DNA from 4 places in the Shewanella sp. 10N.286.52.A9 genome. Region 3 is predicted to be linked to each of the others. Evidence: predicted binding sites of a transcription regulator. Region 3 holds the regulator's gene; each other region holds the start of a gene.
What was found. The regulator LexA, encoded in region 3, represses DNA repair genes until DNA is damaged. The targets are predictions, from matches to a motif close to TACTGTATNNNNATACAGTA.
Positions count from the first base shown of each region.

Region 1 (3,879 bases), on a different contig from region 3:
CCAGCTAATAACCTAGCTAATTCACTGATCCTTTGCTCTTTATCAAGGGGTTTCATTTGTGTTTCAGTGCCACCACTTTTACTAAACTTGTTCACCAGCATATGTTGGTGACCATTACCTGCAACTTGAGGTAAATGGGTCACACAGATAACTTGAGTAGATTCCCCTAAACTGCGCAGCATACGTCCTACAACAGCTGCAGTTGGCCCAGAAATACCGACATCGACTTCATCAAATATGAGTGTCGGCGTGGCAACTTTTTTCGCAGTAATAACTTGAATACCTAAACCAATACGTGATAACTCACCACCAGAAGCGACTTTTGCAATCGGTTGAAGGGGTTGTCCTGGGTTAGTGGTCACTTGAAATTCAATTTGATCGCTACCAGTAACAGATTGAATGTCAGGGTTAAAATTGACTTCTATAGAAAACTTACCCTTAGGCATATTCAATTCATGAATCGAGCGAGTGACAAGTTTATTAAGCTCTTTTGCATAGCGAAGGCGGCTTTGGCTGAGTTTTTGAGCGCTTTTAATATAAGCTTGTTTACTGTCGTCAACTTGCTGTTGAATCTCATCTAGTCGGGTTGCATCGTTATTTAGCTCTTTTAATTCTATGGCTAATGCTTGATGGTGTTCAGCTAAATGCTCTGTTTGAACATGATGCTTTCTTGCCAGTTGCATGGCTTTGGAAATACGTTGTTCCAAAAATGCAAAATGCTCAGGATCTAGCTCTATTTTGCTTAAATAGTCTTGAACTTCACTGGTACTTTCTTGTACCTGAATTAAGGCTTCATTGAGCATGTTTGCAACACTTTGCAATGCTGGATCAAATGATTGTAATTGATCGGCAAAACCTATCACCCGATTTAATGAGGACTCAATATTGTGCTCATCGTCCTCGCTAAGCAATTGAAGCGTTAATTGACAATTTTCAATTAAATCACTGCCGTTAGCCAAGCGTTTGTGTTCTTGCTCTATTTGCTCAAATTCACCTGGCTTTAAAGCAAATTCGTCCAGTTCTTCGACTTGGTATTGTAGAAGTTGTTTGCGGGCAATACGCTCTTGTTGGTTTAACTGTAATTGTTTTAATTCATTTTCAATGAGCTTACAGCGTTGATAGCTTTTACTGACATTGTCGATAAGGATACTGTGGTTGGCATAGCTATCGAGTAAGGTAAGTTGATGCTCACTTTTAAGCATGGCATGGTGAGCGTGCTGCCCATGAATTCCGACAAATAATTGTCCTAGTGCTTTAAGTTGAGTGAGTGGGACAGGGTTACCATTAATGTAGGCTCTAGAGCGACCGTCGGCGCTAATCGTTCGACGTAAAATACATTCTTCATCGACATCAAGATCATTATCTTCAAGCCAGCGTTTAGCATACGGCACATCTTCAAGCGAAAAACGTGCAGAAACTTCAGCTTTGTTTGCCCCAGGGCGAACGGTATTGGCATCGGCTCTATTGCCTAAGCATAGGCCTAGCGCATCGATAGCGATAGATTTACCGGCACCAGTTTCCCCCGTGATGCTGGTCATTCCGGCTTTAAAGTCAAGTTCAAGAAAACGTACAATCGCAAAATTATTAATGCTTAATTGGCAAAGCATAATCAATCCCTGTGTAAAGAAACACCAAACCACTGTATTTATAAACAGTCTACACTGTTTTTATATACAGTAAAGTGCTGGTTGCTAATTTTTTTGAGTTGTATTTATGTGGAAGTTATTAGCAGCAAGAAGCTGAGTATTTAGTTGAGCTGTTCAAGTAATTGTTCAATCAGGGGAAGGCTAATAAAGGTGGCAAGGGTACTAATCAAGATGCATTTAGCGCTCGATAACCCATAGGTTTGATAACGCTGTGCGAGTAAGTAAACACTTGCTGCAGTTGGTAATGCAGCTAAGATGACCCCCATGATAAGTAACTCGTTATCGACATTAAAATAGCGTAGTAAACCATAAGCAATTAATGGCTGAATCACGAGTTTAAGTATATTTAATATGCCCATTTCGATTGCAAGATGGTGAGGTGGTGTTTCAGGCTCTGTACCTCCATGCATTGCTTTAGCGAGAACCATACCAATCGCAAACAGCGCACATGGGCTTGAGGTATTGCCAATTAACCTCATCATCATGCTGATGCTATCAGGAATTGGGATATACAAAGCTGATGCCATGACTCCTAAAGTGCAACCAATAACAATGGGATTACTAATTAACGCATTCAACATAATAAGCACAGGGTGTCGTTTTTGCTTTTTATTGATGGCAAGTTCCATATTGACCATTGCAAAGGCAAACATAATGACAGATAACAAACTCGCAATAGCAGCAGCTGTGATTGCGTGATTGTTATCTGGATAAAGCATCATCATTAGTGGAATACCAATAAATGCGGTATTACCAAAGCTGGTATTTAACCCTCTGATAGCGGCTAGTGCTGGTTGTTTTTTATCTGCGATAGATGAAATGAGCACCGTAATGAAATAGGTCACAACCATTGCAATACCAAAGGCCGCAATAAAGCCCCATTGCATGATCTCATGTATATCGGTTTCGGCTAACGCAATGAATAAAATAGCGGGGAACGCCACGTAATAGACGTATTCGTTTAATGTAAAGTCGGTATCATGAGGAAGCACTTTAAGCTTTTGAACAATAAAGCCTAGCAACATGATGCCAAAGACAGCAATAAGGGGAGTTAAAATGTTGGCCATCATCTTCTCCTTATGTGTGTCTATTGGAAGTCAATGACATTGTTGATTTGACAGTCATTGGGGTGGCGAATAAGTTAATGATGCAAGTGCAACTCTGAGCGCACGAACGAGTGAACTCAAAGTTTATTTATAGGCTGAATGCCCATAAATCTTGCCAATAAATATTCCAAACAAAAAACTCAGTTACTGAACACTGATCCCAATATTAGAAACACCAGCGTCGACTATTTCTTTACGTAACTCTTTAACGAATTCAGCTGATAATTTAGGGTTAGCTTCAATAATATCCAGTAGCATCCCTTGTAGTTCTTTTTCTTCCTGCATCACAGGATGTGCGAAAACAAACTCTTCTACGACTTCTTCGTTTAATTCATCTTGAAGTTCATCAACACTGATAGCTTCAATGTAGTTGGCTACTGTACTTGAAGATAATTTACTGATGTTAGTAATGTCTTCTTCAATTTTACCCTGAATACCGCCAAGTAAGGTGGTTAACGCAACAGCTGCATCCATTGCTGGGTAAACTCCGTATGCTTCAAAGTTACTTGGCTCAGGGGTGTTGTCTTCTAAGCGTTGTAAATGAATGTCATAGTTAAATTTAAGTTTTTTATCGTATTGAGATTGCCACAATAGCTCTAAGACAGTGCTGAGTGTTTTTGGCTCGCCAAATTCGCAAACTTCAGAAAATAACTGATAATTTGGCAACATGCGTTGGCAAAGTGCGGTAGCAAATAATTGCTTTTGAGGTAAAGACAACGCTTTTAAACGTTTAAAGAAACCGGGTTTATGACTCATTGGGTACATCCGCTGATAACTGTGATATCACTTGATTTGCTGCTGATTCTACCTTAGTTAACTCATCAAGTAACTCAAGTATTTCTGGTTCAAGATCTTCAATGCTGGTTTTGTGCTTTAGCGCAGACTCAATTTCTTGGCAAAGCTTCTGAGTGTTAGGTACACCACAGTAACAACTTGCCCCATGAAGTTTGTGCACGGTCTGTAACATGAGTTCGCTATTGACGGTTTTAAGGGCTGTTTCAATGTTAACAACGTTATCAGGCAATGAATCAACTAACATCTGCAGCATTTCGAGGGCTAAATCAGGTTTTTGATTCGTTTGAGCAAGGCATAATTCCCAATTTAAAGTGTGCATATCAAAATGGGTA
Region 1 covers NZ_JBFRJQ010000011.1:26,366-30,244, reverse strand. The annotation lists gene recN (DNA repair protein RecN) at 1-1,607, opposite strand, end outside; gene AB4128_RS09835 (AEC family transporter) at 1,748-2,713, opposite strand; gene AB4128_RS09830 (YjaG family protein) at 2,897-3,508, opposite strand; gene barA (two-component sensor histidine kinase BarA) at 3,498-3,879, opposite strand, start outside.
Region 1: recN (DNA repair protein RecN) is a predicted target of LexA. The motif match lies at 1,660-1,679, and genes of this name have one in related genera.

Region 2 (3,879 bases), on a different contig from region 3:
AAACGTGTATCAAGCACCTTAGCTGCCAATTGAGTCAGTAAGATAACGAGTGCAAATGCGGTTGCTGCCGGAGCGGGTTTAGCATCTAAAAGTTGACCCATATTGACTACCGCAACTGTCAGTGCAATAACGAATAAATCCAACATAGACCAACGGCCAATCCATTCAATAATATGAAACCCCACCATGAGCTTCTTTTTTGAAACTGGTAAGTTAAAACTAATCGCAGTTAAATATATCGCTAGTCCAGCAATTTTTAGCCATGGTACTAAAATACTGGCGGTGAATACGATAATGGCAATAGGGATCATATCCGAATGCACTAAATGTACTATCCCAGTAAAAATAGTATCGTAAGTCACTTTGCCTTGGTTTGTGAGCATAGTGATTGGATAAATATTGGCTGGTATTAATAAAATCGCTGCAGTAATTAATAACGCCCAGCTTTGTTGCAAGCTCTGTTCATTACGAGGTTGTATTTTTGATTCGCAGCGGCTGCAATACCCTTGCTCAATAGGGTTAATGTTGCGACATACCCCACACAAGGTCATTCCGATATCTTTACCTTGCTGGTAATCATTGCTTTTAGCTTGTTCTATTTTATTCGTCATGAGTCAGCTTCCACATATGTTCCAGATTATACTCACGTTGCAAAAACAAAATAACCAAAAATAACATTCCGAAACAAAAAGTTCCCATGCCTAAATAGATATCCGCAAAGTCAGATAAATTGAATGCGGCCACCAAGAAAGAAATGACATAAATTTCTAACATTGATAATTGGGTGAGTAAGGCTTGGTTTTTCAGCAAACGCCGATAGGTTCGTTGCCAAAAATAGCTGTGTAAGTTGCTTTTTACGATAATGATTTGTAGCAATATCGACAGTATTAATAAGCCAGGAGCAATCACTGCTGAGGCAATAACTGCAACAGCGACAATCCAATAACCTTGTGCCCAAACTGCGATGGCTGTCTCGTAGACAGTCGTTGCACGGATGCTACCCAAAAAATGGATTTCTAAAACGGGTAAAAAATTAGCTGGAATAAAAAAAAGTAGCGCGGTAATACACAAAGCTAGCATGCCGTTAATAGAGCAATATGGCACATCATAGAGTGCCGTATGGCAGCGAGGACATAGGGCCCTGACATTCGAAGGTAGCGCACGGCGCTGAACTGCTAAGTCACAAGAGCGACATAAAACGATGCTCTCTTGATCTACATTTTTTGGCATATAAAGCGCAAACCATCCATCTATATAATTAAGAGCTCTAAATTACTGAACAATATCTGACTAAAGTGCACAAAATATGGCTTTAAATAGTCAAAACGTCAATTATTCAAGATACAATAAAATCAGATAATACCAGAATAATCAGAATACTTGCATCAGAAGTTAGTTCTATGACACTCTATGCACTGTATATAAAAACAGTAAGAGGTTAATCATGGCGGTAATTACAAAGTTTGTCGTGGTAAGAGAAGGGGTGGAAAAGATGACATTTACATCTAAAAAGGAAGCCGATGCCTATGACAAAATGCTCGACATTGCTGATAACTTAGTTCCTTTTATTACTAGCGCTGAACTCGAAATTGACGAGAATAGTGTAGAGAAGCTTGCTTTTTACTTAGCTTCTAATAAAGATGAGCTAGCTAATTTATTAAAAGGCGTAGTAAAACCTAAGCCAGTTGCCAATAAAGCAGCCACGAAAAAAACTAATAAAAAAGCGCCAACAGAATAAAATATTTTAGGAAGTAGAATGAAAGCTGAGTTTTATGACACATTGAACCGTCAAGTATTAGCATTAATGGAAGGCGAAGATGATCTGATTGCTGGCATGGCAAACTTTTCGGCGTTGTTAAATGATAATTTAGACAATATAAATTGGGTTGGCTTTTACATTAAAAAAGCAGACCAATTAGTCTTAGGCCCGTTTCAAGGTAAAGTTGCCTGTACTCGTATTGTGATAGGCAAAGGAGTTTGTGGGACAGCTGCGGCACTAGATCAGACTCAACTTGTTGAAGATGTACACCAATTTGAAGGGCATATTGCTTGTGATGCAGCCAGTAATTCAGAAATTGTTGTGCCGGTTCGTAACGGAAATGATGTGGTTGCCGTGCTCGATATTGACAGTCCATTGTTGAATCGTTTTGATACAGACGATCAAAAAGGTCTCGAAATTTTAGTAAAAAGCTTCGAATCTTGCTTATTTGCTTAATTTGCGAACAAATAATCTAAATTGCAGGTCGCAATCGCTGTGATGCGCTTTATAATACTGAGCTGCACGCATTAACTACTGGAAAATTTATTTACTGTAAAATTGCAGCTAACTAAGTTAATTTGTTAAGGCATGTTTCAATTGCTTTAGCAATCATGTAGGAAGTGCTAATTTGAACGTTAAGCAAGACTCTGTTTAACGAAAGACAAACGACTGTACTAGCCAAGAAAGCTATTAACCAGTCCCCTTATATAACGTGGAAGTAAAAATGGAATCAACAGACAAGTTGACCGACACCAACGCAGTTTTAGCGTATTTATATGAAACTTTTCCTTTATGCTTTATTGCAGAAGGTGAAACTAAGCCATTAAAAATTGGTTTGTTTCAAGATTTAGCTGAAAGGTTGGCTGATGATTCTAAAGTAAGTAAGACACAATTACGTGTTGCACTTAGACGTTATACAAGTAGCTGGCGCTACCTTAAAGGCGTTAAAGCAGGCGTACAGCGTATCGACTTAGATGGCCAAGATTGTGGTGAGCTTGAGCAAGAGCATATTGATCACGCTCAGCAAACTCTAAAAGAAGGCCAAGAGAAAGCAAAGGCGAAGCGCCAAGCACAAGCTGCAAAAGCAAATCCAAAGAAGCCTGCTAGAAAAGCACCTTCAGCAAAAACTGCTCCAGTTAAGAAAGACCGTCCAGCAAAAGCGAAAAAGCCTGCTGAACCAAAAGTTAATTATGTGCCAGCAAAATTTGACGAGCTTAAACAAAAACAACGTGTTAGTGTGAAGTTAGGGCAAAATCCAGTTGCCGGCGTTATCACTGATATCAAGAAAGAAGATGTCCATGTACAACTTGATTCTGGTTTAGTCGTTAAAGTACGTGCCGAGCATATTTTATTATCGTGATCATTTAAGGAGTAACTTGTTGATGCGAAAACTCACTTTGGCTGCGTCGATTGCCACTTTATTTGTCGGTTTTTCGGCTTGGGCAATTTCACCCACTATTCAAATCAACGAGTTACCCAAACTTGAGCAAGAGCCTCAACATAAGGTTGCGAGTAAAAGAGTAACGAATTTATTTACCCGTTCTCATTACCATCGCTTTGAACTTGATGATGCTTTTTCTAAGCTCATTTATGACCGTTATCTGCAACAGTTAGATTTCAGACGTAATGTGCTTACCCAAGCTGATGTAGATAGCTTCAAGCAATATCAAACTCAGTTTGACGATATGGTCAAAACGGGCAATATCGCTCCTGCCTTTGATATGTTCTCTTTATTGCAAAAACGTCGCTATGAACGTTTTGCCTATGCGTTAACTTTACTTGATAAAGAATTCGATTTTACCGAAGCTGGTGATGCTTATGAGTTCGATCGTGAAGAAGCTGCTTGGCCAAAAGATGAAGCTGAACTTAATGAGCTTTGGCGTCAGCGTGTTAAATACGATGCATTGAATCTTAAACTTGCTGGTAAAGACTGGGAAGAAACAGTCGAAGTGCTCGGTAAGCGTTATAACAATGCTATCAAGCGTCTGAGCCAAACTCACAGTGAAGATGTATTCCAAGGTGTGATGAACGCCTTTGCGCGTACAGTAGAACCTCATACAAGTTATTTATCTCCTCGTAATGCTGAACGTTTCCAAATGGAAATGAACCTAAGCCTTGAA
Region 2 covers NZ_JBFRJQ010000003.1:42,257-46,135, reverse strand. The annotation lists gene AB4128_RS02305 (paraquat-inducible protein A) at 1-611, opposite strand, end outside; gene AB4128_RS02300 (paraquat-inducible protein A) at 601-1,230, opposite strand; gene AB4128_RS02295 (YebG family protein) at 1,445-1,738, shown strand; gene AB4128_RS02290 (GAF domain-containing protein) at 1,757-2,215, shown strand; gene proQ (RNA chaperone ProQ) at 2,484-3,119, shown strand; gene prc (carboxy terminal-processing peptidase) at 3,142-3,879, shown strand, end outside.
Region 2: AB4128_RS02295 (YebG family protein) is a predicted target of LexA. The motif match lies at 1,414-1,433, and genes of this name have one in related genera.

Region 3 (3,879 bases):
GTAATGTCTCACTGACAGTTTCAGACAATAACATTAACTGGGTAATATTACTTTGATTGAGTTCAAACTCGTCTGTACCCGAAATAAGCTGTTGCTCAACAAATAAGTTTAATACGCTATCGATGTAAGCGGGTAAGTCTTCAATCCCCATAAACAACTCAGCTTTGAGTAGCGGGTAGAAGTCATTAACGATTTCATGAATTTTTTGACGATTAAACTCTTCGTATTGCACCAAGCAACTCGCTATTAACGAAGGAACTGCCATTAAATGGATGATGTTATTACGGTAGTAGCTCATCGCAATTGCTGAAGACTCTTCAATCGCAATAATTTCACCAATTTGATCAGTGTGCGAAGTAAACTTTTTCAGTGATAGACATTGATCAACTAATTCACTAGCACTGCCTTGAGCTACTGAGGTGTAATCAGTGTAAGGCACTTCTTTCATCAATTTAAGATATAAATCTAGCTGACGTTCCAGCTCTGTGCGCTCTAATGCATTTTGTTCAGCGGCTAATAACACCATACTGGTTAACGTAACAGAGCTCGCAGCTGCTGCACTGTTAATGTTTGTCATCACTTTATTGGCTAATTGATTAACCGCAGGCGTTAACCATGTTGGTTTTTGCTCAGGATCTTTAGCCACTTCTTCACGCCAATCTGGCGACTGCTGATTTAAGAACTGCTGCACGTTAATTGGCTCACCAAAGTTAACGTAACCTTGTCCAAAGTTACCCAACTTACGCAATGCACCAAACACTTGCCATACAGATTCTTTTTGCTTTTTCTTACCACTTAATTCTTTATGATAAGTCGACACTTCCATGACATGATCGTAGCCAAGATACACTGGCACTAAGGTCACAGGACGCTCGATACCACGCAATACGCTGTTTACCGTCATCGCTAGCATGCCCGTTTTAGGAGCAAGTAGACGACCAGTACGTGAACGACCACCCTCAGTGAAATACTCAACTGAATAGCCTTTAGCAAATAGTTGATCTAAATACTCTCTGAATACTGCGGTATAAAGCTTATTACCGTTAAAACTACGACGGATAAAGAAGGCACCACCACGGCGGAACATTGGACCTGCCGGCCAAAAGTTAAGATTAATCCCTGCCGCAATATGCGGTGGAACCATGCCTTGATAATAAAGAATATATGACAGTAATAAGTAATCCATATGGCTTCGATGACACGGCACATAAACGATTTCATGACCATCATGATGCAGTTTACGAACTTGCTCCGCACTCTTGATGCTAATACCACTGTATAACTTGTTCCAAAGCCAAGTTAAGAAACGCTCAGCAATACGAATCAAGTTATCCGAATAGTCTGCTGCGATTTCATCAAGGTACTCAATGGCTTTTTCACGTGCCTTTTCTTCGGGAATTTTTTTGTTAACGGCTTCTTCTTGAATGGCACGCTTGATGGATTCTGACTTTAACAGCGAATTGAACATCGCTTGACGATTAGGAAGCTGAGGCCCCGTCATCACTTTACGTTGACGGCGAAAATGCACACGAGCCACACGGATAAGCTTATGCGCAATACTGACATCTGTGCCGTGTTCATCAGCCATATAACGCAGCGACATGGCATTAGAAAATTGAATGAAATTATGGCGACCTAAAAATAGAATCATTAACCATTTACGTAACCATGTTGGGTTTTCACGCTCAAAAACCGCAGCGGTCATGGTGTCATCTTCTTTACCTGGGATACGACCCCAATATAGGCTTACAGGCACAAGCTGGATGTCGAGTTCTTTGTTCTTTTGGTGTAATTCGAGCAACTTAGTAAAGTTTGCTACAAATTTATCGCTACTATGGCGCTTACCAAACAAGGGTTTACGCCCTTCCACACACACAATTCTAGGGGTATTGAAACCATCAACATCTAACCGTTCATACGGACTTGGCAAGTTATATTTAGCTGTCATTTCATGTAAGGCAGCAATATCACTCAGCGACTCCGTTTTCATCACATAGACCACTGGTTTGTCAGGATCTAAGTTAAGGTCAGCGAACGGATCCTCAGGCACAACAACACTGTGTACCATTAATTTCTGAATCCAACGTAATGATTTAGCAATGATAGAATCTGGTTTTAACATGGGTCTTCGCATTATCAACAACGATTTATTGCGCATAGGATACCAGAATATCATTCAGTTACACTAACCTCGGTAAATCTAGTTAACATTTAAGTAGCAAGTTTTGTTGGTTCTAACATCAAGTATCAATCACTTAGTAAGTAGCAAAACATTTAGGTACAGTACTGTATAAATAGACGGTATCCAGTACTTTTTGGCTTATTCACTTGAGTCATCAATAATAAAACACACTAATTTACCGACGCCCCACAAAAACAATAAATCACTGATTTAATTAGCTTTAAATAACTAAAAACTTCGATAAAAATTCATATCTATTGCTTTATCAGCAAAAAATGTTGGTTAATACTTGCGCGACCAAAGATACTGTATATAATGACAGTCACTGTATAAAAAAACAGGAATCAACATGAGACCTTTAACGCCACGACAAGCTGAAATTCTAGAATTAATTAAATGCAATATTGCCGAGACAGGTATGCCACCAACTCGTGCAGAAATTGCCACTAGATTAGGCTTTAAAAGTGCTAATGCTGCAGAAGAACATTTAAAAGCACTCGCTAAAAAAGGTTGCATTGAAATTATTCCAGGTACCTCTCGCGGTATCCGTATGGTCCAAGAAGAAGAGGAAGTCGAAGAAGGCTTACCACTGATTGGTCAGGTTGCGGCTGGTGAACCAATTTTGGCGTTAGAACATGTTGAACAATACTTTCAAGTTGATCCTGAAATGTTTAAACCCAATGCTAATTTCTTACTACGTGTTCGTGGCGACAGTATGAAGGATATTGGCATTATTGAAGGTGACTTATTAGCGGTTCACAAAATGCAGCAAGCTAAAAATGGTCAAGTCGTTGTTGCCCGTGTTGATGATGATGTCACCGTGAAGCGTTTTGAAAAGAAAGGCAACGTTGTTTATCTGCATGCAGAAAACGAGCAGTACTCGCCGATAAAAGTCGATTTAACATGCCAAAGCCTTACGATTGAAGGGCTCGCTGTTGGCGTTATCCGTAATGGAGGTTGGTTATGAACACATTAATAGGTAATGCACCACGTCACCCAGGTTTATGGATGGACATGGCATCAGCAGCTGCGCCAGTAAAGCAAGGTATCGAAACCAAACAAACAGCTAACCAAGGGTTAACTGAATTAACTCAGCTATGCGGCCAGTTAGCCGTATTAAGTCAACAAGGGCGATGGATTGTACTGATTAATCCGCCTCACATTGGTTACAAACAAATTCTAGCGAACGCCAATGTCAGAATGGACCGTGTATTACTGGTTCACACTAAAGATGAAGTCGAAACACTGTGGGCAATGGAAAAAGCACTCACAAGTGGTACATCCAGCGCAGTGATTACATGGACAACCCCATTAGATGCTCGTGATAATCGTCGCATTCAATTAGTCGCTAAAAGCGCCTTAGCGCAAGGTGTCATTATTGAAGATGTAAATACTCACTTACGTGTTGACCAATTAAACGCCAGTAATCCTGTGGCTGCAACCCAATTGAATTTATCTGCATTTCACTAAAGTCTATTTGCTAAAAAAGCCCTTCATTTCGGTGACGGGCTTTTTTTTGCGCCTTTTTTCAGCAAATTAGATGATAAAGTGATCTTGATCAATATTTAATCTCCAAGTAATGTAGTTAACAAGGGAGTAACATTTATTGACCTCTCTTAGTGGTAAAAATGAACATAAGTGATAAAACGCTGTAAAGATTGTGCTGGTACCATGCGGTATAGAAAGCCTTGAATAAA
Region 3 covers NZ_JBFRJQ010000001.1:203,090-206,968, forward strand. The annotation lists gene plsB (glycerol-3-phosphate 1-O-acyltransferase PlsB) at 1-2,122, opposite strand, end outside; gene lexA (transcriptional repressor LexA) at 2,532-3,149, shown strand; gene AB4128_RS00985 (cell division inhibitor SulA) at 3,146-3,652, shown strand.

Region 4 (3,879 bases), on a different contig from region 3:
TTGCAGTTGAAAAGCCAACGACTGAGGGTGGCGTCATCCAGCAGGTCGTAGAACCTGGCAATATGGCTTTAGCTACATCAGGTGATTACCGTATTTATTATGAAGAAGAGGGTGAGCGATTCTCGCACCTCATCGACCCTAGAACGGGTTACCCAATTAAACACAAGTTAGCTTCAGTCACAGTATTACATCCTAGTAGTATGACTGCTGATGCGTATGCTACGGCAATGATGGTACTGGGTACCGAAGCGTCGTTGGCACTTGCTCATGAGCAGAACTTACCAGTTATGTTGATTGAGAAAGATGACGACCATTACGAAGTCTTTTATAGTGAAGCTTACGGGCCTTATATTCAGTAAGTGGCGATTAAGCTTTATTGGCAATACAATGATAAAGAAGTATAAGTGAGAAATTATGATGAGTACCTTTATAGCGGCCTTTGTCGTGTTGTTATTATTTTTCCTATTAATGTCTGTTGGCTACATTATTAAGCGTAAAGCTGTAGAAGGCAGTTGCGGTGGTCTTGGTGTTCTTGGCATCGAAAAAGCTTGTGACTGCGATGATCCGTGTGATAAAAGAAAACGTCGAATGGCGGAATCTGAGCGTGAAGCTAAGCTAAATCAGAACCGTATTATTTAACCTTTATCTCATCGCGATACTCAAAGCGACTTAGCGGATCTAGGTTAATTAAATAGCCCAATGAGGTTTATCTCATTGGGCTTTTTTATGTCTGAAATAGTTTGTCATTTCATTCGATACAAAATTTACAAAAATCTTTTTAGGTAACATTTTACGATTATTCTGTGATCAAGCGCATGTAGCGTTTTTGTATTTTTAACCTATAACCGTGATTCCATTGAAGTTAACGGTATTTAAACTGAAGTGAAACTAGTTAATAACCTAAGTTGTAATGATAATGATTATCACTAATCAAGTGTATGATTTTAAAGGGTATTTGTAATTAATGAACGTATGTACTATCCTGTTGGAAATTGATCCAGATCAATCTTGAATTAAAGGACAGAATTATGAAAGGCCACCCTAAAGTAATTAGTCAGCTGAATAAAGTGCTGACGTGTGAGTTAACTGCCATTAACCAGTATTTCCTACATGCACGCATGTTCAAACATTGGGGTTTAGAAAACCTGAATGAAAAAGAATACAAGAAATCGATTCAAGATATGAAGCATGCCGACAAGCTAATTGAGCGCGTGTTATTTCTGGAAGGATTACCCAATTTACAGCAACTCGATAAGTTACGTATTGGTGAGCATTGTGAAGAGATGCTTGATTGTGACGAGCAAGCGTTAACCGAGCAGCTTGTCGTACTGAAAGAAACCATCAAGTTGTGTGAAGCAGAGCGTGACTATGTGAGTCGTGATCTACTTGAAGATTTACTCGAAGATGAAGAAGAACATCTTGATTGGATTGAGTCTCAAAAAGAACTCATCAATCAAACAGGTATTCAAAATTACCTTCAATCACAAATTAAAGATTAATAGGAATTTAACATGAAAGGTCATCCAGAAGTTATTGCAGCGCTAAACGCACTATTAACCGGTGAATTGTCGGCGATGGATCAATATTTTGTTCATGCTCATATGTATGAAGATTGGGGATTTGATGAGTTATACACTCGTATTCTTCATGAATCAGACGATGAAAAAGCGCATGCTGCCAAGTTAGTACAACGTATTTTATTCTTAGAAGGTACTCCAGACGTTGCGAGTCGTGAAGCACTCAACATAGGTAAAGATGTTGAAGAGATGCTGAAAAATGATTTGAACTACGAGTATGCCGTTGCTGATCATTTACGTGAAGTCATTGCACTTTGTGAAGAAAAAGAAGATTTCCAAACTCGTGAAATCTTAGAAGTATTATTAGATGATACTGAATCAGATCATATGTACTGGTTAGAAAAACAAATTCGACTGATTGATCGTGTTGGATTACAGAACTATTTACAGACGAAAATGTAAAAAGTCACTGGTATTAACAAGCCCAACAATGTTGGGCTTTTTTGTTTTTGTACTAAGTTACTTGATGAAAAGGTCACTATAAAAGGGCTTAGATAAAAAATGTGTAACAGACTCCTCCGTAACTAAATTACCATGTTAAGTCGCAAACGCTTGTTGAAATAGCTAAGTTCGGTTCATTGTTAAGCAGATTTGATTCAAATATCAGCGTTACTAGTGTTATTACACGATACTGTTTATTTATACAGTGATTTTGTCCATCTGCTATGATAAATTAATTAATCAGTTAATGAGCTAGAAAGAGCTTGCTTGAAAATGGTCCGTAAAATTATTCATATCGACATGGATTGTTATTTTGCAGCGGTGGAGATGAGAGACTTTCCAGAATTGCGTGGCAAACCCATAGCTGTGGGTGGCAGAAGCGATCGCAGGGGCGTGATCAGCACGTGTAATTATGAAGCTCGCCAGTTTGGTGTGCGCTCTGCTATGTCGAGTTATCAGGCGTTAAAATTATGCCCAGATCTCACTTTAGTGCCAGGTCGAATGGATGTCTATAAATCAATTTCCGTACAAATTAGAGCTATCTTTCATCGCTATACCGATTTAGTTGAACCTTTATCTTTAGATGAAGCTTATCTAGATGTCACGGACTGTCATGCCCACAAGGGCAGTGCCACTTTAATTGCTAAGGCGATTCGTCAAGAAATACTCGATGAAACCGGGTTAACAGCATCAGCAGGTGTTGCGCCCATTAAGTTTCTTGCCAAAATTGCTTCAGATTTAAATAAGCCTAATGGTCAGTATGTTATCCCTCCTGAAGATATTAACGCCTTCGTAAAGCCATTAACGCTGAACAAAATTCCTGGCGTAGGTAAAGTGACTTCGGCAAAGCTAGCCGCCCTTGGTCTAACAACCTGTGAAGATGTGCAACATTACCCAAGTGATAAACTGATTGCAGCATTTGGTAAATTTGGGCGAGTTCTGATTGAACGTGCGCAAGGTATCGACAATCGGACAATCAGCCCCAATCGAGTCAGGAAATCGGTCGGAGTTGAAACCACACTGGCACAAGATATTTTTACGCTTGATCAGTGCAATAATGTTATGCCGCAGTTAATTCAAGAACTCATTGCTCGAGTTCACCGCAGTGCAAAGGATAGGCAAATTCATAAGCAAGTGGTTAAGCTCAAGTTTAATGATTTTAAACAGACCACGATTGAACACCGTAGTGATGAAATATCATTGAACCTGTTTCATGATTTATTAAGCCAAGCTCTAGCGCGAGCAAATGGCAGGGGGATTCGTCTAGTCGGCGTGTCGGTCGGATTAGCTGATATTGAAATTGATACCAAAGATAAACAGTCGAACACTGAACAACTTGATTTAAACTTTTAAGCTGATGCGTATTTTACTGACTACTCGCTTCGCTTAAATGAAAAAGGCTGCCATTCTCAATGAGAATGGCAGCCTTTTTGACGTTTTTACTAATTAGTCTTTTGCTGGAATACGTTCAAGTACTGCAAGCAGTAACTCCCAGTATTGTCCAACGGTTGTGATATTAACCATTTCATCAGGACTATGCGGGAAGCGAATTGTAGGACCAATGGATACCATATCCATAGTCGGGTAGGGTTCTTTAAACAGACCACATTCAAGACCTGCGTGGATCACCATGATCGTAGGGTCTTTTTTATAAATGTCGTTATAAGTGTCACGAACTATCGCCATTACAGGTGAGTTATTATCAGGTTTCCAGCCAGGGTATGCGCCTGAAAGTTCGATACTTGCACCTGATAAGTTAGCTAATGCTGTTAACTGAGTTTCGATTTCTTCACGACCGGAGTTTATTAACGAGCGGATAAGGCATAGGACTTCTACAGACTCATTTTCAGTGTTGATAACA
Region 4 covers NZ_JBFRJQ010000011.1:120,040-123,918, reverse strand. The annotation lists gene AB4128_RS10230 (FAD:protein FMN transferase) at 1-359, shown strand, start outside; gene nqrM ((Na+)-NQR maturation NqrM) at 418-639, shown strand; gene bfr (bacterioferritin) at 1,029-1,499, shown strand; gene bfr (bacterioferritin) at 1,512-1,979, shown strand; gene dinB (DNA polymerase IV) at 2,292-3,371, shown strand; gene AB4128_RS10205 (aminoacyl-histidine dipeptidase) at 3,465-3,879, opposite strand, start outside.
Region 4: dinB (DNA polymerase IV) is a predicted target of LexA. The motif match lies at 2,207-2,226, and genes of this name have one in related genera.